3 regions of the Chitinophaga sp. XS-30 genome follow, and region 1 is predicted to be linked to each of the others. Evidence: riboswitches for the same ligand, from Rfam matches in the RefSeq annotation. Region 1 holds a riboswitch; each other region holds the start of a gene.

Region 1 (8,025 bases):
GCTTGACGTGCTGCAAAAGGAGCTGAAGCATATCTACAGCGAGATCGCCGCCGGTGATTTTGTGCTGGAAGAGGGGGTGGAAGATATACATTCACAGGTAGAGCTGCTGCTGACCCGCAGGCTGGGAGAATCCGGCAAAAAAATACACAGCGGCCGCTCCCGGAACGACCAGGTGCTGGTGGACCTCAGGCTGTTCCTGCGCAGTGAGCTGGAATCCACCGTGCAGGAAACCAAAATATTATTTGATCTGCTGCAGTCGCAAAGCGAAGCGTATAAACATCACCTGCTGCCGGGCTATACGCATCTGCAGATCGCTATGCCTTCTTCCTTCGGGTTATGGTTCGGCGCATATGCGGAAAGTCTTGTTGATGACCTGCTGATGCTGCATGGGGCTTACAAAGTGGTAAACAAGAACCCGCTCGGCTCCGCTGCCGGCTACGGCTCTTCCTTCCCGCTGAACCGTACGATGACCACCGAACTGCTGGGATTTGAATCACTCAATTATAACGTGGTGTACGCCCAGATGGGCCGCGGCAAAACGGAAAAACTCGTAGCCTTTGCCCTCGCCGGCATCGCCGCTACGCTGTCCAAAATGGCTATGGATGCCTGCCTGTTCATGAACCAGAACTTCGGTTTCATCAGCTTCCCCGATGAGTTGACCACCGGCTCGAGCATCATGCCGCATAAAAAGAACCCGGATGTATGGGAACTCATCCGCTCGCATGCGAACAAATTGCAGGCACTGCCCAACGAAATAGCCATGATGACGGTGAACCTGCCATCCGGCTACCACCGCGATCTGCAGCTGCTGAAAGAGAACCTGTTCCCCGCGTTCACTACCCTGCGCAATTGTTTGCAGATGAGCAGGCTTATGCTGGAGAACATCCGCATCAAAGACGATATCCTGAAAGATGATAAATACCAATACCTTTTCAGCGTGGAAGTGGTGAACCGCCTGGTGCTGGAAGGCACGCCTTTCCGGGAGGCTTATAAACAGGTAGGGATAGACATCGAGAAAGGGAATTTTTCACCGGATACAGACCTGCGGCATACGCACGAAGGCAGTATCGGCAATTTGATGAACGATGCTGTGAAAGCGCAGATGGATGAGGTTTTAAAAGGCTTTCCGTTTGAGAAGGTGCATATGGCGATAGACAGGCTCGTGAAATAAAACATTCGTAAAAAAGCGGGGCCGTCTGGATTTCTAGACGGCCCCGCTTTTGCGTATTGCCTGTTTAAGTTTTCATCTGCATGATCGGTTTTGCTTTTGGCACGCTCACTTGTTATACCGGGTAAACCGGCCTTGCTACAGACCGATCTTTACTCCCGCCATAAAATTGAAGCCAGCCATCGGAAAATAGTAGTTATCCGCTTTCACAACACCACCATCAATATACCCGTACGTATAACCGTTCGGCTCATATTTCTCGGAGAAAATATTATTCAGCATCAGCTGAAGTCCCAGTGACCGGAAGAACTGCTGCGGCACGGTATAGTTGATGCGTACATCGTTCACAATAAAGGCATCCAGGCTGCGCTTTTCACTGGAAGTATTGTCCAGGAACTGGCGGCCCACGTATTTGCCCACCCAGTCGAGCGTAAGGCCGCTCACCGGCCGGTAGCTCACCGTGTACCCGGCCACCAGATCGGGAGAGAAAGAGATATCCGTATCCTCATATGTTACCGGTTTCTGCCCGCCATTATCCCAGTCGTCCAGGTACTCCGTAAAACCGGAGATGCGGTTGCGGCTGAAAGCGATGTTTCCCGCCAGGGTGAGCTGTGTGAGCAGGTTGTAATGCCCATTCAGCTCAAGCCCAAGGCGGTAGCTTTTCGGGATATTGGTCCTCGCGTAAGCGCCGACGTCATTGATCCTGCCCGTCAGCACCAGTTGATTACGATAATTCATGTAGTACACATTGGCCTGCAGTCCGGCTTTGCTGTTTTGCAGCACATAACCGGCTTCCAGGTTGCGCAGTGTTTCGTGTTTGGGCACTTCCTCCAGTCCCGCTTCGAAGTCATCCCGGTTAGGCTCTTTATTGCCGATGGCATAGGAAGCATACACATGCTGCTGTTCATTCAGCCTGAAAGACAAGCCGCCTTTGGGGTTGAAGAAATTGTAGTATTGGTGTTGGAAGATGTCAGGATTGTTACGGAAGCCGTTCAGTTCATAGTTGACGTGACGGTATTGCACATCAGCGAATATTTTCAGTTTATCCGTTACCGATAGTTCCCCTTTCCAGTAGATGTTCGCGTCTGTTTTGAAGGCATCCAGATCGTACCATTTCCGGTCTTTATCAAAACCTCCGTGCTGCGCCCAGATCACTTTACCGTAGTGCTTGCCGTCATACCGGTTCAGTGCGCCGCCCAGGCTCCAGTTGAATTTGCCGGCTGTGCGGTTGAAGGAGAACACGCCGCCATAGAAATGATTGTCCAGCCACAGCTGGCGGATAAGGTCCGTTGTGGCAACGGGCGCGCCGTTGTATATGGGATCTTCCACACCGAAATCCGCGTAGCTTTCCCCGTCACGGTAATTCTCGTAGTATCCGCGGCCGCGGGTGTAATGCAGGCCGATGTTGAAGTTGAGTTGACTGTTGATGGACTGGTTCAGGAAGAGCTGGTAGTGATCCTGCTGATAGTTGTCCGTTTCGTTGTCATACGGTTCGCCGGGTTTGTTGGCGCCGCTGGGGTTGTAGGTCCGGTTGCTGCGCAAAGTGGCCGAGTCTATCCCGTTCCAGGCCTGGTAGGTTTTTTCCTTTCCGGAAAAAACGTTCAGGCGGATGGCTGTTTTAGCGGAGATGTAGGCGGCGGAGGTGTAGAAGGAGCGGAGATCGGAAGAAGCCCTGTCGATATACCCGTTCGAGGATATTTTGGACAGGCGCGCGTCCAGGGTGAAATGCCCGTTGATCAGGCCGCTGCCGGCTTTGACCGTATGTTTCCAGGTATCGAAGGAGCCGTAGCTGTTATCGATCCCGCCGTATGCGGTTTCGTTGTACTCATTGGTGCTGAGGTTGAGCGACGCGCCGAAGGCCCCGGCTCCGTTGGTGGACGTGCCTACACCGCGTTGCAGCTGTATGCTGTTGACGGAGGAAGCAAAATCCGGCATGTTCACAAAGAAAGTGCCCTGTGATTCGGCATCGTTAACGGGAATACCGTTGACGGTCACATTGATGCGGGTGATGTCCGATCCGCGCACCCGCAGGCCGGTGTATCCAACGCCCGCGCCCGCATCTGAACTGGTCACCACGGAAGGAAGCTGGTTCAGCAGCATGGGAAGGTCCTGCCCGAGGTTTTGGCTCGCAATGGCCTCTTTGTTCAGTTCGGACCTGGTGAATGGCGCATCCCTTCCGGCGCGGAGACTGGCGATCTCTACCGGTTTTACGAAAAGCCCGGTTTCTTCCAGTGCGAAATCATATTGTGTTTTTTCCGAAGCTGTTTGGCGGAGGGTCTTGTATCCGAGGAAGCTGGCCTGTATGATGTAAGCGCCGTTGGCCGGAGCGGCAAGGCGGTATTGTCCTTTTGCATCGGTATAAGTGCTGCCGCCTTTGGAGAGGGTGATGGTAGCGCCCTGCAGGGGCCGTCCGGATGACTTGTCCGTTACCGTACCGGTGATGACCGTTTGGGCGTGAACGAGCGTGGAGAGCCCGAGCAACGCCAGAAGCATCATTCTTTTCATCTGTTAATATTTTATCTCTTTTTTGTAGCCGGATGGAGCCCTGCATACACATATGCTATGCAAGGCTTCATCGTATTTCCTTTTTTATTCACATATTTCGAATAACGAAATAGCAGCAACTGCACATCAATGCAGCACTGTCAACTATCGCCATAAAGAGGTAAGGAAAATGATCGCTTACCTTTCCTAACCGGCATTACCCGGTCCAGGTTCAACGGGTCTGATCTCAGCCTGATAGTAAGGCACCCCGAGGTGAAAAAGGGATTGAATCCTGTTTCCAGTGTAAAGGTAGACCGATGGAAGGAATAATGGCGGATTTTTTTTTCGTTTCAGTTTTTTTGCTAACTTTATTGCTGTTGCCCGATGACATACTTCTCCATGTTTTTAATATCAGCAGAGATCATTTTGAGGAATTTATTTGTTAACCAAAACAATCATTATCAGATGATCAAACTTCAAATCATTGGCTACCTGGGCAGGAATGCCGTGGAGAAGCAGGTGAACGGCAGGGCCGTTCTGAATTTCAATGTTGCGCATAATGAGCGCTACAAGGATGCGCAGGGTGTACAGCAGGAGCGTACGATCTGGGCGGAATGTGCGATGTGGGCGCCTAACGGCGTCGGGCCTTACCTGTTGCAGGGTACGTATGTGTTCGTAGAGGGCACACCGCATCTTGAGTTGTACAACACTGCCGCCGGTACGCCGGCCACATCCCTGAAACTGCGCGTGACGGGATTGAAATTGCTGTCCGGCGGGGGGAGGTCCGCCACAGAGGAAAAAGCGACCATTCCCGATGTGCCGCAACCGGAAGAAGAACTGCGGTTTGAGTAGATGAAGCGGGCATGTTTGGTGTAACCGGTTGAACATCGAAGGTCATCCGGCTGCGTAGATGAGGCCGGCATGTTTGGCGTATCCGGTTGAACATCGAAGGTCATCGGGCTGCGTAGATGAGGCCGGCATGTTTGGTGTAACCGGTTGAACATCGAAGGTCATCCGGCTGTGTAGATGAAGCCGGCATGGTTGGCGTATTCGGTTGAACATCGAAGGTCATCCTGCCCATGCAAAATGCAAAGATGAATGGTAATGGCTGTTTTAACATCTGGCGGGAGAAAAAGGAACCGGATCTCTGAAAGCTGCCGCAGGCCTTGCTTTTCAAGCAGATAGAAAAATTTTTTTTCTTAAAATGCGCAAAAAGATTTGGTTGCGTTGAATTTTCGCTTACCTTTGCACCCACATTGCGAGGTAGAGCAGAGGTAGCTCGTCGGGCTCATAACCCGAAGGTCAGGGGTTCGAATCCTCTCCTCGCTACCAGAGAGAAGCAGAGATACCAATCATCACTTCTTCAAAAAACTAAAAAAGCCGAAGCTAATTCGGCTTTTTTTATTTGTACTAAATTGCACCTGTGCTGAAAACAAAAAAGATCGTATGCACCGCGCCGGTTTCGTAAATATCTTCGGTAAGCCAAATGCCGGAAAAAGTACCCTGCTCAACGCTTTGTTGGGCGAGAAGCTGGCAATTGTGTCCCCGAAGGTGCAAACAACGCGGCATCGCATTACCGGCATCCTCACGGAACCGGGATACCAGGTCGTGTTTTCGGACACCCCCGGCATCATCGATCCGAAATACAAGCTGCACGAAAAAATGATGGGCGCCGTGCGTTCCGCGCTGGAAGATGCGGACGTAGCGCTCCTGCTCATGGATGCACGCGACAATCTGGAAGAATGCCTGGAACTGTTCAGCTCCCTGAAACTCAAAGCCACCTGCCTGCTGGTGGTGAATAAAATGGACAACCTGATGCAGGAGGAGCTGGACAAGCTGCTGGAACGCTGCAACGCCTGGGGCAAAGCCAAGGCCGTAGTAGCGATATCGGCCCTGCAGAAAAAAGGACTGGACGTTTTGATGCAGCAGATCGTCAGCCTGCTGCCCGAAAGCGAGCCGTTCTATCCTGAAGACACTCTAACGGACAGGTCTACACGCTTTTTTGTGGCGGAAATGATCCGTGAAAAGATATTCCATCTCTTTGAAGAAGAAATACCGTACCATACAGCTGTAGTGGTCACCCAGTTCCAGGAAAAGCAGACACTGACCAAGATATCCGCGGATATCGTGGTGACCCGCGAGACGCAGAAAGGCATCATTCTCGGGGAGAAGGGCAAGTCCATTCGCGAGATAGGCTCACAGGCCCGTGCAGACATCGAAAAGTTCCTGGACCGTAAGGTATTCCTGGAGCTGCATGTGAAAGTACGCGGCAAATGGCGGGATAACGATCTCTACCTCCGGGAATACGGACTGATTTAACGACAATTTTAAAAAACAATAACATGCCTGGTTTTACAGTAGCCATCGTAGGGCGCCCCAACGTGGGAAAATCTACCTTGTTCAACCGACTGCTGGAGCAGCGGAAGGCCATTGTGGATGACGTGAGCGGCGTTACGCGCGACCGGCAGTACGGTATTGCCGACTGGAATGGCAAAACCTTTAATGTGATCGATACCGGCGGATTTGTAGCCAGAAGCGAAGATGTGTTCGAACGGGAGATCCGCAAACAGGTGAAGATCGCCATGGAAGAGGCCAATGTATTGCTCTTTATGTGCGATGTGACCACGGGTATCACGGACCTGGACGCAGACGTGGCGGACCTGCTGCGCCGTTCCAGCAAACCGGTGTACCTCGTTGTGAATAAAGTGGATAATCACGAGCGCCAGATGGAAGCCGCGGAATTCTACGGCCTGGGCTTCGAACATGTACATTTTCTCTCCTCCATGTCAGGCAGCGGTACCGGCGAGTTGCTGGACGAGATCGCAGCATTGATCCCGGAGGAAGACCAGGCCGGCGGAGACGAGGATAATATCCCCAAGATCGCCATCATCGGCCAGCCTAATGTCGGCAAATCGTCTTTGCTGAACGCGCTGATCGGAGAGGAGCGGAATATCGTGTCCGAGGTGGCCGGTACAACAAGGGATACCATTCATACCCGCTACAGGCTCTTTCAGAAAGATTTTGTACTGATCGATACCGCGGGTATCCGCCGCAAAGCCAAAGTGCATGAGGACCTGGAGTTCTATTCCGTGATCCGCGCCATCAAGGCGCTGGATGAAGCAGACGTTTGCCTGCTGCTGCTGGATGCTGAAAAAGGCATTACGGCGCAGGACCTCAGCATATTCGCACTCGCCGCCCGCAAAGGGAAAGGCATTGTGATCTTTGTGAACAAGTGGGACCTGGTGGACAAGGAAACCAATACCGCCCGCGACTATGAAAAGGAGCTGCGGAACAGGATCGCGCCGTTCACTGATGTGCCCATCGTTTTCGGCGCCGTCATCGAAAAGCAAAGGATCTTCAAAGCCGTGGAAACGGCATTGGAAGTGTACGAGAACCGCCAGCGCAAGGTGCAGACCTCCAAGCTGAACGAAGTGATGCTGAAAGCGGTGGAAACTTTCCGTCCCCCCGTGGTGAGGGGCACCGCTATCAAGATCAAGTATGTAACGCAATTACCTACCCACATACCGTCTTTTGCATTTTTCGCCAACCTGCCGGATGACATCAAAACACCCTACAGGAATTACCTTGAAAACAAACTGCGGGAAAACTTCAATTTCCAGGGAGTTCCCATCCGGATATTCTTCAGAAAGAAGTAGATCAATGCTTTTTATATAAAAATTTATTTTGTATTTGAGGATTTTTAGATAACTTTGCGGCGATTTAAAACAATCAGATCATCATGAAAAAATTATTCGTATTAGCACTCGCTACCGGCATGTTCGTAGCTTGCAACAGCGCAACTTCTACTTCCGGCGATTCTACTGCTACCAACGAGTCAGCAGTTCCGACTGAAACTGCACCTGTAGAAACTCCCGCAGATTCTACTACCGTTGCTCCGGTTGATTCCGCTGCTACTGTTGACAGCGCTGCTCACCAGCACTAATATTAGCAGGTAAAGAAAGTATCCGTCCTCTTCCGTCACCGGAAGGGGATTTTTTTTATGATAATGCCCCACATTCATGTCATTTTCAGATACGATATATTCATTATTTTTAACATGAAATAAATAACCCTTTTTTGCCTGTGAACTTAAACCTTACACCTATGTCACAAGCCATGTGGTTTGCTACCCGCGTGTGGTTTACCGCCGTTGGGGTAGCGCCGTTACTCACTGTTTTGCTGAATTATTGCTATGAAATGACCGGTATCAGGGATGGTCCCGCCAATATCGTTTCCGCAGGATGGGTGCTGATCTTTCCCCTGTTCTTTGTCGGATTCCTGTTTTCCCTGCCCAGCTGGTTCCTGCTTTGCCTGGCTACACATTTTTTGCTGATGCGCGGCATGGAAGGCAGGTTGCTGCGGCGCTGGCTCTT
Region 2 (8,025 bases), 1.3 Mb from region 1:
ACGACGATCTCCGCCCCCAGATGACCGGTGTGTTCTTTGAGCTGCAGCCGGAAAATATCACTTTCGTGGCCACCGATGCACACCGCCTCGTCAAATACATCCGTACCGATGTGAAATGCCCGCAGGCAGACAGCTTCATCGTGCCCCGGAAACCGCTGAACCTCCTCAAATCCGCCATTCCCGATAACGAAAGCGAGATCAGGGTAGCCTACAGCAGCAACCACTTCTTTGTATCGCACGACAATGCGCAGATGATCTGCCGCCTCATCGATGCCCGGTTCCCGGACTATAAAGTAGTGATCCCGAAGGAAAACCCCTACCGCCTCACCCTCGTGAAAAGCGACTTCCAGAACGGCCTGAAAAGGGTCAGCGTATTCGCCAACAAAAGCACCAACCAGGTAGCCCTCAGCATCAGCGGCAGCGAATTGCAGCTGTCCGCCCAGGATGTGGACTTCTCCTTCGAAGGTAACGAGCGCATGAACTGCCAGTACAGCGGGGAAGACATGCAGATCGCCTTCAATGCCAAATTCCTCATTGAAATGCTGCATGCCGCAGAAGGAGACGAGATCACCATCGACCTGAGCGCCCCCACCAAAGCCGGTATCCTTCGTCCTGTTGAAAAAGCGGAGAATGAGGATCTGTTGATGCTGGTCATGCCTTTGCTGCTTAACAACTAATCTATCTTTTTCAGATATCAGAAAAGCCTGCACCGAAAGCGATGCAGGCTTTTCTTATGCAGATGCCTGTCATTGATGCTATATTGTACCCTTTTCAAATATCCCGCCTGTAAATTCTCATCTGCCCTCAAATACTCCTGGCACTCCCTTTTTCCTAATCACTCCCCCCGTCTCCCATTAGTTAAACTTATACATTATCAAAACACTCTATCTGACAAACCGCCCGGATTAATTAACAATTTGTTATTATATAAAGTATTCTATCAATGAATTGCTTGATTTTCCCGGAACAAAAAATCCGCTGAAACCCGCTACAATTGGGCGAAATGTCGTAATTTTTCACTGTCGTTGTAACTGATACATGTTCTAACCCTAGCCTACCTACGAAATACCCCTTAAATTTATGATCGACTTTTTTGAACATATTCCATCTTATTACAGAACTGCTATGCTCGTAGCCGGCCTGGTACTGCTATGGGTCATAGAAGGGGTTATTCCCCGCATGCGTTTTTCGGATAAGCATAATAAATACCGGCATGCCGGCACCAACCTCTTTTTTACCCTCACCACCGCAGCGGTGAATCTTGCATTTGCCTTTCTTATTATAAAAGCATCCATGTGGACGGCCCGGGAGCAGTTCGGCCTGCTGTACAGCCTTTCCCTGCCCCTCTGGCTGCATGCCCTGCTGGCTGTGCTGATGATGGACTTCATCGGGGCTTACCTGGTGCATCTCGTACAGCATAAAGTAGCCTGGATGTGGCATTTTCACAAGATACATCATACGGACAAGGAAGTGGATGCCACCACGGCCCTGCGCCATCACCCCGTGGAAAGCGTTTTCCGCGTAGGGGCGTTGTTCATTGCTATTGTGACCATGGGCATACCGGTATGGATGGTGATGCTGTACCAGTCTTTATCCGCCTTCATGAGCCAGTTCAATCACGCGAATATTCATTTACCGCACTGGCTGGACAAAACGTTAAGCTGGATCATTGTGTCGCCGGACATGCACAAGGTGCATCACAGCCGCTATCAGCCGGAAACAGATTCAAACTATGCCAATATTTTTTCGATATGGGACCGCCTCTTTGGTACGTTCGTGACGGTGAAAGATACGGCCAGCCTGCGTTACGGGCTGGATGAATACCAGGATGCGCGGTACAGCCAGATAGGTCCCTTGCTGAAAGCGCCTTTTGAAGAAGTCCCTGACCCTGGCGGACAGGCAAGCTTGCAACAATAGTCATTTATTTTTATCACCTATATAATCGATTCAACATGCCACACACAACAAGTCTCCCCAAGATCGCGGGATACGTTTCAATTTTCATCGGTGTGCTGTCCGCTGCATTCTCTTTTGTGACCAGTTCGCCGGAGGCGGCCATGTACCTGGGCGGAGCTGCCGTGGTAGCCTGCCTTGCAGCCGGAGTGATCGCCCGCAAGAATATTGATGAACTGCAAATGGCCGTGGCGGGGTTATTCCTGTCTATCGTAGGTTGCGCTGTCGGCGCATGGCAGGTCTATAATTTCTAGGTCTGAACAGAGCGGGGCTACAAGTTCCTCTTTTCGGGTGCCGGCGTAAAAACCGTAACCTGATGAAGAAAACCTCCCGAATCCGGATCGGGGAACTTGCCACGCGTCTTATTTTCCCTTACGCTGCCGCGTAAACCGCTCCAGGTAACCCGCCGCAGCATTGATCGGGAAAAGCACCAGCGCAGTATCGTTCAGCGCCCTCACCAGCATGGTGTCAATCGCAGGGCCCGCATTCTCCACGCCCTCTGCATGGCTCCATAATATCAGCGTATCATGTGAAAGTTCCCATTTATCGTACAGCAGCGTATGCATGTTGACGGATACTGCTTTGCCATTCTTCCGCAGCTCGATCCCCTGTAAAATACTGTCTATACCCGGTACCGGCTGTATCCATTTGCCCGGCAGCAATGTTGCATCCACTTCGGCCATTGCTGTATCTGCCTGTGCCTTCAGCGTATCCGGAAATTGTGTGCCCGTATCCAGAGATGGCACCAGGCTGTTGTTCCGCGCACTGTCGCTATCATTCGCCGCCTGCTGTTTTGGTTGACAGGCCGCCAATATCAACGCCAGGCCTGCTATCATACCGGGTTTTATCATACCGAAAATTTATGGGTCAGTTACCGATATATCAAAGATAATGCTAAATGCCGGTCCCGATTTGGAAATTGGAAAACAAGGCCCTAGATTTACATCACTTTAGGGGTGTTCCGGGAAACCGGAACTGAGATGATACCCTCAGTCACCTGATGCAGTTCACACTGCCGTAGGGAAAAGTAAACTGAACTCCTTCTCATCTTCACATCCTTAAAGTTTATTGTTTCACCTAAACTCCTTGCAAACATGGAAGTGCTTGTAAACAATAAACTTTATGCGGTGCAGCCGGAAACAACCGTTACTGCACTCTTACAGTTTATTCAACTCTCATCGCTAAAAGGCGTTGCCGTCGCCGTCAATCAACAGGTAGTCCCGAAAACGGACTGGCCCGGAACATTTTTGCGCCCGGATGACCAGGTGACCATCATACGGGCCACCCAGGGCGGTTGATCCGATCTGTGAGCCGGGCCGCCGGCCGCTGTTCAGCATCGTTGCGTCGCACACTTGTACGGCTGTTCCGCTATGGGCGGACGAAGCATCCTTTTATTCATCATGGCCGGCCAGCGCCGCCGGCACAATACGATCACCATGAAAAACATCATCAGCCGGGAACCCTTCCCCGCGTCAAAAAAGATCCATGTCAAAGGCTCCCGGCACGATATCAGCGTAGCCATGCGGGAGATAACGTTAACGGACACACGTCTGCATGGGCGGCATGGCGAAACAGAACCCAATGCGCCCGTTACCGTGTACGACACCAGCGGTCCATATACCGATCCTGAAGCTATGATAGATGTCCGCAAGGGCCTGCCACGCCTGCGGGAACCGTGGATCAGCGGTCGCGGAGACGTGGACCAGCGCGGTGAGTTCACTTCTCAATACGGCCGCGAACGTCTGGCGGACCCTGCAACACAGCAGCTCCGCTTTGAGCACCTGCGCCTGCCTTACAAGGCAAAACCCGGCGCCAATGTCTCCCAGATGCACTACGCCCGAAAAGGCATCATCACTCCCGAAATGGAATACATCGCCATCCGGGAAAACCAGCGCGCGGAAACGCTTTTCTCCGCCAGCAATGCCCTCTGGCACCAGCATAAAGGCAACAACTTCGGTGCGGGTATGTCCGAAAAATGGATCACACCGGAATTCGTTATGCAGGAAGTAGCCGCCGGCCGCGCCATCATCCCCGCCAATATCAATCACCCGGAAAGCGAACCGATGATCATCGGCCGCAATTTCCTCGTGAAGATCAACGCCAACATCGGCAACTCGGCCGTTACCTCCAGCATAGAGGAAGAAGTGGAAAAGGCCGTGTGGGCCTGCCGCTGGGGCGCAGATACCATTATGGACCTCAGCACCGGCAAACACATCCACGAAACCCGGGAATGGATCATCCGCAACAGCCCTGTGCCCATCGGCACCGTGCCCATTTACCAGGCCCTGGAAAAAGTGAACGGGAAAGCGGAGGAGCTGACCTGGGAACTCTTCCGGGACACACTTATTGAACAGGCGGAACAGGGAGTGGACTATTTCACCATCCATGCCGGGGTGCTGTTGCGGTATATACCGTTAACGGCTAAACGAATGACGGGAATTGTGTCGCGCGGCGGTTCGATCATGGCCAAATGGTGCCTCTCCCATCATAAGGAAAGCTTCCTTTACACCCATTTCGGAGAGATCTGCGAGATCATGAAAGCCTATGATGTGGCCTTCTCCCTGGGAGACGGCCTGCGGCCGGGCGCTATTGCCGATGCCAATGATGCGGCACAATTCGCGGAACTTGAAACACTCGGAGAACTCACCAAAGTGGCCTGGGAACAGGATGTGCAGGTGATGATAGAAGGGCCCGGACATGTGCCGATGCAGCTCATCAAAGAGAATATGGACAAGCAGCTGAAGCACTGCCATGAAGCGCCGTTCTACACGCTCGGCCCCCTCACCACGGATATTGCCCCCGGCTATGACCATATCACCTCCGCCATCGGCGCGGCCATGATCGGCTGGTTCGGCACGGCCATGCTTTGTTATGTTACGCCCAAGGAACACCTGGGGCTGCCCAACCGGGAAGACGTGAAGCAGGGTGTGATCACCTATAAACTGGCCGCTCACGCAGCTGACCTCGCCAAAGGGCACCCTGGCGCGCAGCACCGGGACAATGCCCTGAGCAAAGCCCGCTTCGAATTCCGGTGGGAAGATCAGTTCAATCTCTCCCTCGATCCCGATACGGCTCGCAGCTATCACGATGAAACGCTGCCGGCGGAAGGCGCTAAAGTGGCGCATTTCTGCTCCATGTGCGGCCCGCATTTCTGCTCCATGAAGATTACGCAGGAAGTGCGGGAGTTCGCCGCCGGAAAAGGCGTAGCGGAAGAGGCCGCGCTGTCCGCCGGAATGGAGGAACAGTCAAAAGCCTTCATCCGGCAAGGTGGGGAGATCTATTTGTAACACCGCTATTTAACAGGCTTGCATGATCTGGGTCATTACATCTCCTGAACGGATATACGAAGAAGTGGAGCGCATCAATCAACTGATGACCGTAGCGGACGTGCTGTTGCTGCGCAAACCGGGATGGATGGAGGAAGAATATGCGGCCCTGCTGGAACAGTTGCGCCCTGCCTTCCGCAACCGCATCATGATCGGAGAACAACCGGCCCTCGTGCAGCAATATGGACTGATGGGCCTGCATCTCAGCGAAAAGAAACGGTTGCAAGCCTCGCCCGGGGAGCTATCGGATTATGCAGCTCTCGGTGTACCACTCAGCACGTCCATCCATCGGCCGGTTTGTCCTGGTAAAATGTGGCGGCACCTCTTGCTGGGCCCGGTGTTCGACAGTATTTCCAAACCCGGTTACGCCGGTAACAGCGCCGTGACGAAGAACATCCCGTCCAATGCGGTAGCCATTGGCGGGGTAAATGCGGCAAATGTTGGTACGGTGCGGTCCATGGGATTCAGCGGGGCTGCGGTGCTCGGCGCCATCTGGCAGGAACGTTATGATCCGGCGGAGGTCTATCGGCAGATCAAAACAGCCTGGGTGGCAGGCCGCTGATGGGCACCGGTAGCGGGACAAAGTAAATCGCTGCCCGGGTAAGCAGGCATCTGTCCGCTTACCTGATCTGCCGGACTAAGCCATCATGGCAACCGGGAGCAGGTTATACAACATCATTAAACAACCGCGAAGTATGCGCAGGCAAACAACAAAACCATACGTCATGAGCCTTGCCGGCCTGGACCCTTCCGGCGGCGCCGGGCTGCTGGCGGATATCAAGACTTTCGAAGTGCATGGGCTCACCGGCTTTGGCGTCTGCACCGCGTTAACGGTACAAACGGACAGCGAGTTCCTGGGCGTGGAATGGGTGCCGGCGGACAGGATCATTGCCCAGGCAATGCCGTTACTGGAAAAATTTCCGGTACAGTTCTGCAAAGTGGGGCTGATCGCTCACCCGGACGTGCTGCTGGAGGTGCTGCCCGCCCTGCGTTCCATACGGCCCGGTCTGCGCTTTATCCTTGATCCCGTACTGAAAGCATCTGCGGGATACGTTTTTCACGCAGCGCTGACCTCACAATGGAAGGCCGTACTGCCGGAACTGATGTTGCTGACCCCTAACAACGGTGAAGCCATCGCCATGAGCGGGCTGCCTGACGGCCCAAAGGGCGCGCAACTGCTTTCCGCCTCCTGTGCGGTACTGCTGAAAGGCGGGCACAGAACGGACAAACCGGGATGGGATACGCTGTATCACGATAACGGATACACGGAGTTTCCTCCGGCCACAGCAGACGCTCCACCAAAACACGGCTCCGGATGCGTATTATCGGCAGCAGTTACCGCGGCACTGGCCAAAGGGCTGTCGCTCCCGGAAGCCTGTCACGCTGCAAAGAATTATACATTGAACTATTTACAAAGCAGCCCCGGCTTGCTGGGGCATCATCAATATTCATAAATGGAGCATCTTTTATACATCTCGCAACAAACACCTTCCGCATCACATACGGATAATATCCGCGCGGCCTGCGAAGCAGGTTGCCGCTGGGTACAGCTGCGGGTCAAATCACCCGATGCGGGGCTGCGAGAGCAGCTGGCTTACGCAGCCAAAGCGGTCTGCGATGAGTACGATACGCAACTCACCATCAACGATCATCCCTCGCTCGCTGCGGCGGTCGATGCTTTCGGCGTGCATGTGGGCAAGCTGGATATGCCGGTGAAGGAAGCGCGAAGCATCGCCGGCCCGCAAAGCTGCATCGGCGGAACGGCCAATACCCTGGAAGATGTGCTGGCACATGCTGCGGGTGGAGCGGATTACATCGGCATGGGGCCTTATCGCTTCACCACCACCAAAGAAAAATTAAGCCCGGTACTTGGGCTGGAGGGCTATCAGCAAACAATACCGCGCCTGCGTGAAATGGGTATTCATATTCCCGTACTGGCGATCGGCGGCATTCAGCTGGCGGATATCCCCGGACTAAAAGCCGCGGGGCTAAGCGGCATCGCCGTATCCGGACTGATCACACATGCGGCGGACAAGAGAAGCCTCGTGCAACGGATAAATGAATTGTGGAACGGATAATATCCTGTTACTAAAACAAAAAACTGCTTATGGAACCTTTGATCATTGCCGGAAGGACCTTCGGCAGCCGGTTGTTCACCGGTACAGGGAAATTTGGTTCCGTTACCGCCATGGAAGAAGCAATCCTCGCTTCAGGCTCCGAGCTGGTAACGGTAGCGCTTAAACGAATTGATACGGGCAACCCGCAGGAAGACGATATGCTGGCCTACCTGCAGCATCCGCACCTCCATCTGTTGCCCAACACCTCCGGCGTACGCACGGCCAAAGAAGCCATATACGCCGCGCAGCTGGCCCGCGAGGCGATGGAGACCAACTGGATCAAGCTGGAAATACACCCTGATCCAAGATACCTGCTGCCCGATCCGGTGGAAACGCTGGAAGCGGCAGCGGCGCTCGTGAAGCTGGGATTTGTGGTATTGCCCTATGTACATGCCGATCCGGTGCTTTGCAAAAGGCTGGAAGAAGTTGGCACCGCTGCCGTTATGCCGCTTGGCGCGCCCATCGGCAGCAATAAAGGCCTGCGGACGCTGGATTTCCTGGAGATCATTATTGCCCAGAGCAATGTGCCGGTAGTGGTGGACGCCGGCATCGGCGCTCCGTCCCATGCTGCGCAGGCCATGGAAATGGGGGCTGACGCAGTGCTGGTGAATACGGCCATCGCCGTGGCG
Region 3 (8,025 bases), 1.3 Mb from region 1:
CGAACGTCCAGTTCCTCGGGTCGCGGTCCGGCGCATCATTTCCCGAAACGATGGCATACTGGCTCACCACCGCACCGGCGGGCAGGTAAAACCGCATCCAGGTAGTGCTGGCCCACGCCAGGTATTTGCTGTAAAGATCGTTGTCGATAAGCTTTGCGATGCCCTCCCCGCCGGTTGTATTGTGTTGATCGCTGATCACACCTTCCGTAAAATCGGTGATATCTGCCAACACCGGTGCGCCGGTAGTGATCACGCTCGCGGAAGCGGTGGCTGCGGAAGTGCCTGCGGCATTCTGGGCCCTCACACGGTAGATATAGGGCGCGGACGCACTGAGGTTGCTGTCCGTGTACTGCTGCACATTCGCTGCGGTGACCACGGCAGTCTGAAACGCAACACCATCCATACTGCGCTCGATCACAAAACCGGTTTCATTGGTAGAATTGTCCGTCCAGCTGAGGCTGACCCGCTGGCCGGATAAAGCGGTGGCGGACAGATCATCCGGTGCTGTGGCCACTCCCGTGGCCCAAAGCTCCCATTCCGCCAGCTGGGTATCCACGCTGCCGTTGTTGCCGGTGATATTCAGCCGGTAGTGCAGGTAACTCACGGAATTGGAAAAGGGAAAGGTGCGCGTCTGCAAACGTGCGGTGAACAACTGGTTCGTCTGGGTGTTAAGCACCGTCCAGCTGCTGCCGTCATTGGAGCCTTCCAGCGTCCAGTTCTTCGGGTCACGGTCCGCATGATCATTCCCGGAGGTAAGCGTGTACTGGTTAACGATGGCGGGGTAAGCGGACTGGTAGCGGATCCATAAAGCGGTTTGGCCGCCGGTGAAATACTTGGTGCTCACGCTGTTGTCTATCACCCTGGGATAGTTCTCGTTCGCATTGGTGTTATTGTACTGCGCGGTAAGGATACCGCCGTTGTCCGTAATGTCCGCCTGCGCGGAAGCCTGCATAACGCCGCATAGCAGCATAGCGCAGCAGGCAGTGCTCTGTAAAATTTTCAGGTTCATAAAAACGGGTTTTAATGAAGTGATGATGGAATAGGGCAACACGGGTTCAACAATCTCATGCTGCTATAATTTCCTGAAATTTCCGGGTCAGCGTTGTCAACAGAAAGCAAACAGATTGTTAACAGAACTTAAACCGGCGGCTAAATTATTGGGATACAGGCACAATGATTGCGACATTGTCAGCAAAACCTTGTCAGATGCGTACATTCCATATCAGTTATCATCAGCACGACGTAAAAGTAGAGCAACAGGAGGAAGCGCTTTTCACGGTGCATTTACCCGATTTTACCATGCGCTTGCAACTCCGGCAGGATAATGAAGGGGCGAATCACTGGTTTGAAGAGAACCGTGACAATGAAACGGCAGAAACCCGGGGTATCGGGCAGGCGATAGAAACCTATCTGGCCAAAAGCAACTAACTCCGCTGTCTTCCGAGGCGGCATAATGGGTATTTTTATCGCCGGATGTGGAAAATATTGCATGGCTGCGTCACTCATTGCATTTTCCCGGAATATTTACCGGGCGGTAAATCTGCCTTCTGTCTAACAACCATATTTCCGGCATTATTCTTCGATATATTCAGACAGAAGTTTCTTGAAAGGGGTGGTCCTGAAGAAGGATCTGAGAACAAACCCACATTACCTGATCTGGATAATTCCAGCGTAGGAAAAAAAGAAACATCTGAAGAGGTTGTCTCAACAGAGGCGGCCTCTTTTTTTATACTGCAGGAATAAAAATAAACACCGGGGCGCAATGGTGATAAGGTCTACCTTTGTAGCAATCCATCTGACCCGTAAAAAGTAAATATGAACTGATGAAATCTATCCTGATCCTTACCGATTTTTCAGATGCCGCATTTCACGCGGCGGAATATGCCTGTGCGCTGGCAACACAGATGCAATGTGAAAAGGTAGTGCTGTACCATGCTTACCGGAGTTTTGTTCCCACAACGGACCTCCCGGTATCCCCGGTGAAAGACAGCGGGCAGCTCGGCCGTGAGAGCCTGCTGCTGCTGGAAAAGCTGGCGGAACGGTTGCAGGGCAAGCTACCTGGGGACACGGAGATCATCCTGCGGACGGACGATGTGGTATTGCCCGAATCGCTGAACGAGATATGCCGGCGGGAAGGAACGGAACTCGTGGCGATGGGTATTACGGGAAAATCCCGCCTGGAAAAGATGCTGATCGGCAGCACGGCGATCGATGTGCTGAAAAGCAGCGATTACCCGGTGCTCCTGGTTCCTCCCGCGGCTTCCATAGCGGCGGTAAAGCATATCATTTTTACCACTGATCTCGATGATACGGCGGAAGACACCCCTCTCCCGCTGCTTGAACAATTGTTCGGGTCCCTGCAGGCGCAGCTGTGGGTATTGAATGTAACACCGCCGGATAAGGGATATGATCCGGAAACGAAAAATCAACTGGCAACGCTTCATGCCTTGCTTGACCGTTTTGCGCCTGCTTATGAATTTATAGATGAACATGATGTTGTGCGGGGTATCATGGGATTTGCGCAACAGAAAGATACTTCCCTGATCGTAATGGTGCATAAAGACCAGGGGTTGTTCCACAGCAGCATTACCCAAAAACTGGCTTACCGGACGCTGACGCCTGTCATTACCTTCCGGCAGCGTTGATGATCGCTGTCATCATCAGGCAGGAATATTGCAGTTAATTTGCGATCAATGAACAGCCGCATGGATACCCTTGAATTTTCCCCTCATCAGCTGCGACCGGATGAACTGGGCAGCCGGTTAAAGACTGATATACGTCATGGCCTCACGGATGACGCTGCCGCAGCGCGCCTGGAAGAATATGGCCCTAACGCCATTGAAAGCCGTGAAAGGATCTCCCCCTGGATGATATTGCTGCATCAGCTTAAAAGCCCGGTAGTGTACCTGTTGCTCGTAGCGGCAGCCATGTCCCTCTTCTTCCGGGAATGGCCGGATGCCATCGCTATCGGCGTGGTGATCCTGCTGAATACGGCCATCGGGTTCATTATGGAGTTACAGGCAGAGCGGTCTATGAAAGCGCTCGAAAAGCTGACACGCCAGGCCGCCAGGGTATTGCGGAACGGGAAACTGAAAGAAGTGCCGGTGGAAGAGATCGTACCGGGGGACATCGCGTTCCTGGAGGCCGGGGACATGGTGGCGGCGGACGGAAGGATCGCCGATGCCACAGACCTTCAGGCGGACGAATCCGCACTCACCGGGGAGTCCGTACCAGCGGAAAAATCCCCTGAGCCCGTGGAAGCGGAAACCCCGCTCGCCGAGCGCACCAATATGGTGTACAAAGGCACTTTCATCAGAAAAGGCAACGCACATGTGGTCATTACCACTACCGGTATGCAAACGGAATTGGGCCATATTGCCACCATGGTGGCCGGTGCGAAAAAAACGGCAACACCGCTGGAGAAGAAACTGGAAGGCTTCAGCAAACGCCTGATCGGCATCACCATTGTGATCGTGCTGCTCATTTTCGTAGCCGGGCTGCTCAATAAGGTACCATTCATGGATATGCTGCAAACCTGCATCGCACTGGCGGTAGCGGCCATACCGGAAGGATTGCCCATTGTGGCCACGCTGGCCCTCGCGCGGGGCATGATGCGGATGGCCCGGCACCAGGTGATCGTCAAAAAACTCTCCGCCGTGGAAACACTGGGCGCCGCCACCATGATCTGCACGGACAAAACCGGCACGCTGACGGAAAACAAAATGGAAGTTACCGCCGTGGTGCTGGATGAAAAAGAAATAGACCCGGAGAACGGAACAGATGATGCGCCCGGGCTTGATCTGCTGCAACGGGTGGCCGTGCTTTGCAACAATGCCTCACTGGAAGGGGAAACCGGCGACCCGCTGGAGCTGAGCCTCCTGCAATTCGCAGGGAGGACCGGCGCCGATATCAGGAAAATGCATGCCGCATTTCATAAAAAAGCAGAAGCGCCCTTTAATTCGGATACCCGGGTGATGGGCACCATCCATCAGGGAGAAAAAGGATATTTCATCTCCGCAAAAGGCGCCACGGAAAACCTGGTGGATTATTGTTCCCATATCTTCCGCCGTGGCGAAACAGCGCCTTTCCCTGATGCGGATAAACAGCGGTGGCTGGATTTGACCGACAAGCTCGCAGCCTCCGGCCTGAAGCCCCTGGCCTTTGCCATGAAGGAAACCGACCGGCAGGAAGATGATTTTATGCAAAACCTGGTGTTCCTGGGGATCGCGGGATTCCTTGATCCTCCGCGTGAAGGTGTGCAACAGGTAATCAGGGAATGTCATACCGCGGGTATCGGCATTATCATGCTCACGGGAGACCATCCCGCCACCGCCGCCAAAATCGCCAGCCAGCTGGGTATCAGCAGCCATGAAAATAACGGCGCTATCAACGGTAAGGATATGGACGGCCAGCGGGACAAATGGCTGCAATCTTCCGTATTTGCGCGCGTCAGCCCCAAACAGAAACTGGACCTTGTGGAAGCGCTGCAACAGCAACATCATATCGTAGCCATGACCGGTGATGGTGTGAATGATGCGCCCGCGCTGAAGAAAGCGGACATCGGCATTGCCATGGGCATACGCGGCACGCAGGTTTCCCAGGAGGTGGCGGATATGATCCTGAAAGATGATGCCTTTTCTTCCATCGTAAAGGCGATCAAACAGGGCCGGATCATTTTCGAGAACATCCGGCGGTTCATCATCTTCCTGCTGTCCTGCAATGTGAGCGAGCTGCTGGTGATCGGGGTGATCGCGCTGCTGAACCTGCCGTTCCAGCTGGCTGCATTGCAGATACTGTTCATCAACCTGGTCACCGATGTGCTGCCTGCAATGGCACTGGGCTTCACGAAAGGCGACAATACGGTGATGCTGAAGAAGCCGAAAGACCCGCGCCAGCCGATCGTTGATAAAAAGCGGTGGATCTCCATCTGGGTATATGCTGCCGTGATCGGCGGCAGCGCAGTGACCGCCGCATTCGCAACAGATGGTGCAACGAACAATGCACTGTTCTTCACACTGATCTTTTCCCAACTGCTGCATTCCTTCAATATGACCACCGGCAGAGAGAAATTCCTTTCCGGCCCGGTGGTCCGCAATACATATCTCTGGTTCGCCAATTTGCTGAGCATCGGCCTGACGCTGCTGGCGCTGACCATTCCTGCCGTAGCAGAAGCCCTGCAACTGGAACAGATGGCATGGCGCAACTGGGGCATTATTGCCCTCTGCAGCGCCGGATCGCTGGTGGTCATACGGTTGCTGAGGAGCCTGAAGATCGTTGCCTGAAACAAAAAAGGAGCTGTACCCAAAGTAATGCCACGGAGAATCGCGTCAGCGAAAATGCGCTCCATCAGCTATCCGGATAAAACCGGTAGCATTACTTTAAATACAGCTCCTTCATGCTGCCTGCACCCGCACTACTCTGCAGGGGGGCAAACCTGCATCAGCATCACAGCGCTGCTGGCCTCGTATGATTGTACCACGCCGCCCGGGCAAGGCACTTTGTAATTCCTGTAAGTGATCCCGCGCGTGGCATCGCGGTTTCCCCAGGCGGTGTTGATATTGTGCCGGACCCAGGGCAGATATTGCGCCTGCCCGCCTTCGTTCACCAGCGTCATCAGGTAATGGCCGAAGATCGCCTTCAGCACACCCTGTTCGTTCCAGTCCCCTTCCGCCGGAAGAATGCCATCGGCATCACACATCACGTTCTTTGTATAATCGGCTGCCTGCTTCGCGTTATCCAGGTAGGACTGCTCTCCCGTAGCTTTGTAGAGCATTACGGCTGCGCCGATGAATGTGCCCTGGTTGTAGGTGTAATCAGACCAGCCTTTGTTGCCGTTGACATTGTTGTCCGCTACCCTTCCCTTTGCGGGGTCGTACAGGTTGGCGAGGCCCCAGCTGTAAATGCTTTTGGCTTTGTCCAGGTAAGCGGTTTCGCCAGTGATGTCATATAAGGTCATGGCAGCGATCACCGTGGGGTAGTTGATGCAGGAATTTTTCCCTGTCTTGTTAAAATCCCACCACATGCCCCCGCCTTCAGCATCATAAGATTCGTCCCATACCCGCTGAAAACCTGCAATGGATGAGGCCAGGTAGTCTTCATTGCCGGTGATCCGGTGCGCACGGGCCAGGGAAATGATCCACCACATCATGTCGTCATGGATGAACCAGACGGTCCTGTTATTCCAGTTGAACTTGTCGTACCGGTTATAACCGCCCTGGTAAACATCTGTGATCATCGCCAGGTGGGCAGGGTCTTTCGTGCGTTTCCAGGTATTCATCACCAGGTCCCAATACACGGCCTGCGTCCATATGGAACCGATATCCTTCCTCTCTGTTGTGGAATAATAGAGCTTGTCTTTCGTACTGTAAAATACGGCGTTGAAAGTATTGAACGCCGCATTGGCATCCTTCGCTGTATAGGATACTACGGGCAGCGGCGGCGGCTCCGGTGAAGGGCCTCCGCCCGTATCGCTTTTGCTGCACGACAGGGAAGCGAAGGCAACCAATAAAAGAAACATCTTTTTCATCCGTCTATTGTTTGAATTTACATCTCTGCAAATCGGGTTTACCAACCCGGGTTCTGTACAAGCTCCCGGTCGTTATTCACATCATTTGATGGTATGGGAAAGAAATAATGCCTTCTGTTGAATACGCGGGTTTCAAACGGTACAACATCCAGAAATTCCGGCATGTCCGATGTGATGTTCAATCCGTATATCGGCCCGTTCTCCGTTTGCTCGGCAATCTTCCATCTGCGCACATCAAAAAAGCGGTTATTCTCGAAAGCCAGTTCCACACGGCGTTCCTTGCGGATCGCTTCGCGCATCTCCGCCTGCCCCACCGGTGCGGGCAATCCGGCGGAACCATACTGCGGGATGCCTGCCCGCTCCCGGATCAGGTTCAGGTATTTCAGGGCATCCGCATTGCCGGGTTCTGCTTCATTGATACATTCGGCATAGCTCAGGTATATTTCAGCAAGGCGGATGAGGATGAGCGTACGCCCGTCCGTATCCCACTTGCCCAGACCCATGGCCTTGCGCACAACGTAACCGGTAGTAGTATAATCACCGCCGCCGGTCTGTTTGCCGGAGTTGCCGGTATTGTTGAAACGGGAGATGATCTCGCCATAATCTTTATTCAGCCAGAGGCTGCCATCAAAAGTGATATTCACATAAAAGCGCGGCTCACGGTTCACCCACTGATTATAGATGTTACGCGCCTCCGTGTCGTATGGTGTCTGAAAATCGGAAAAACCTGTGGCCACGTAGCCCGACTGCGGATCGGTAATGCTCCGGCCATTGTTCATGAAAAATGCGTCCACCATATTCTGGGTAGCGCCCAGGCCGCCGCTGCCTTTTACATCGCGGGAGCTGGCGCCGTTATGATAAGGGGTCAGTTCATATTGACGGGGACCGAGGGAGTTGCCTACCCTCGCGAAGATCACTTCGGAATTCCAGTCCGTGAGGATCACATCGCGGCAGGAAAGATAGGGATCAAAAACACCCTGGGCATTGTTCTTTTTGAACAGGTCATATGTTCCCGGCACAAACTCATTAAGGAAAGCTTTATAGGCATCTGCAGCGTCCTTCCATTTCTGCACGTCATAGGTCTGGCTGATCAGCTGCTTGCCGTCCTTGTTCTTCATATCCGCAAAATCCGTATTCCCGTTGTACAGGGGACTGGCGCCATACATGAGCGCATTGGCGCGGAAAGCGAGGGCCGCACCTTTGGTGATACGGCCGAAGTCCTGATCATTCCTGGGATTCACCGGCAGGTCTGCCGCAGCTTTCTCCAGTTCGGCAGCCACATACGCCACACATTCCTCAAAGGAATTGCGGGGCAGCTGCAGGTCTGCCTCCACCGGGGGCGCTTCTTCCGGCAGAAGAATGATGGGGCCGTAGATGCGCATCAGGTAAAAATAATACATCGCCCGGAGCGCCCTGGCTTCCGCCTTGTATTGAGTGATCAGCGCGGGAGAAAGATCTGTGATGCGATCCGCGTTTTCCATGAATACGCTGGCCGCGCG

Evidence for each region. Region 1 has a riboswitch for thiamine pyrophosphate ahead of FW415_RS09255 (TonB-dependent receptor). Riboswitches for the same ligand answer to the same signal wherever they lie in the genome.
Region 2: another riboswitch for thiamine pyrophosphate. It lies ahead of thiS (sulfur carrier protein ThiS); the one in region 1 lies ahead of FW415_RS09255 (TonB-dependent receptor).
Region 3: another riboswitch for thiamine pyrophosphate. It lies ahead of FW415_RS14600 (universal stress protein); the one in region 1 lies ahead of FW415_RS09255 (TonB-dependent receptor).

Annotation. Positions count from the first base shown of each region.
Region 1 is NZ_CP043006.1:2,240,104-2,248,128, forward strand. Features, by position in the region: gene argH (argininosuccinate lyase) at 1-1,171, shown strand, start outside; gene FW415_RS09255 (TonB-dependent receptor) at 1,307-3,673, opposite strand; TPP riboswitch at 3,840-3,933, opposite strand; gene FW415_RS09260 (single-stranded DNA-binding protein) at 4,118-4,504, shown strand; tRNA gene FW415_RS09265 (tRNA-Met) at 4,910-4,984, shown strand; gene era (GTPase Era) at 5,099-5,971, shown strand; gene der (ribosome biogenesis GTPase Der) at 5,995-7,308, shown strand; gene FW415_RS09280 (hypothetical protein) at 7,392-7,595, shown strand; gene FW415_RS09285 (hypothetical protein) at 7,757-8,025, shown strand, end outside.
Region 2 is NZ_CP043006.1:940,109-948,133, forward strand. Features, by position in the region: gene dnaN (DNA polymerase III subunit beta) at 1-677, shown strand, start outside; gene FW415_RS03930 (sterol desaturase family protein) at 1,081-1,917, shown strand; gene FW415_RS03935 (hypothetical protein) at 1,953-2,207, shown strand; gene FW415_RS03940 (lipocalin family protein) at 2,316-2,804, opposite strand; TPP riboswitch at 2,896-2,994, shown strand; gene thiS (sulfur carrier protein ThiS) at 3,048-3,251, shown strand; gene thiC (phosphomethylpyrimidine synthase ThiC) at 3,390-5,240, shown strand; gene FW415_RS03955 (thiamine phosphate synthase) at 5,263-5,841, shown strand; gene FW415_RS03960 (hydroxymethylpyrimidine/phosphomethylpyrimidine kinase) at 5,975-6,733, shown strand; gene FW415_RS03965 (thiamine phosphate synthase) at 6,734-7,357, shown strand; gene FW415_RS03970 (thiazole synthase) at 7,387-8,025, shown strand, end outside.
Region 3 is NZ_CP043006.1:3,551,168-3,559,192, reverse strand. Features, by position in the region: gene FW415_RS14610 (fibronectin type III domain-containing protein) at 1-1,009, opposite strand, end outside; gene FW415_RS14605 (hypothetical protein) at 1,207-1,428, shown strand; TPP riboswitch at 1,599-1,695, shown strand; gene FW415_RS14600 (universal stress protein) at 1,824-2,645, shown strand; gene FW415_RS14595 (cation-translocating P-type ATPase) at 2,694-5,282, shown strand; gene FW415_RS14590 (glycoside hydrolase family 76 protein) at 5,414-6,526, opposite strand; gene FW415_RS14585 (RagB/SusD family nutrient uptake outer membrane protein) at 6,565-8,025, opposite strand, start outside.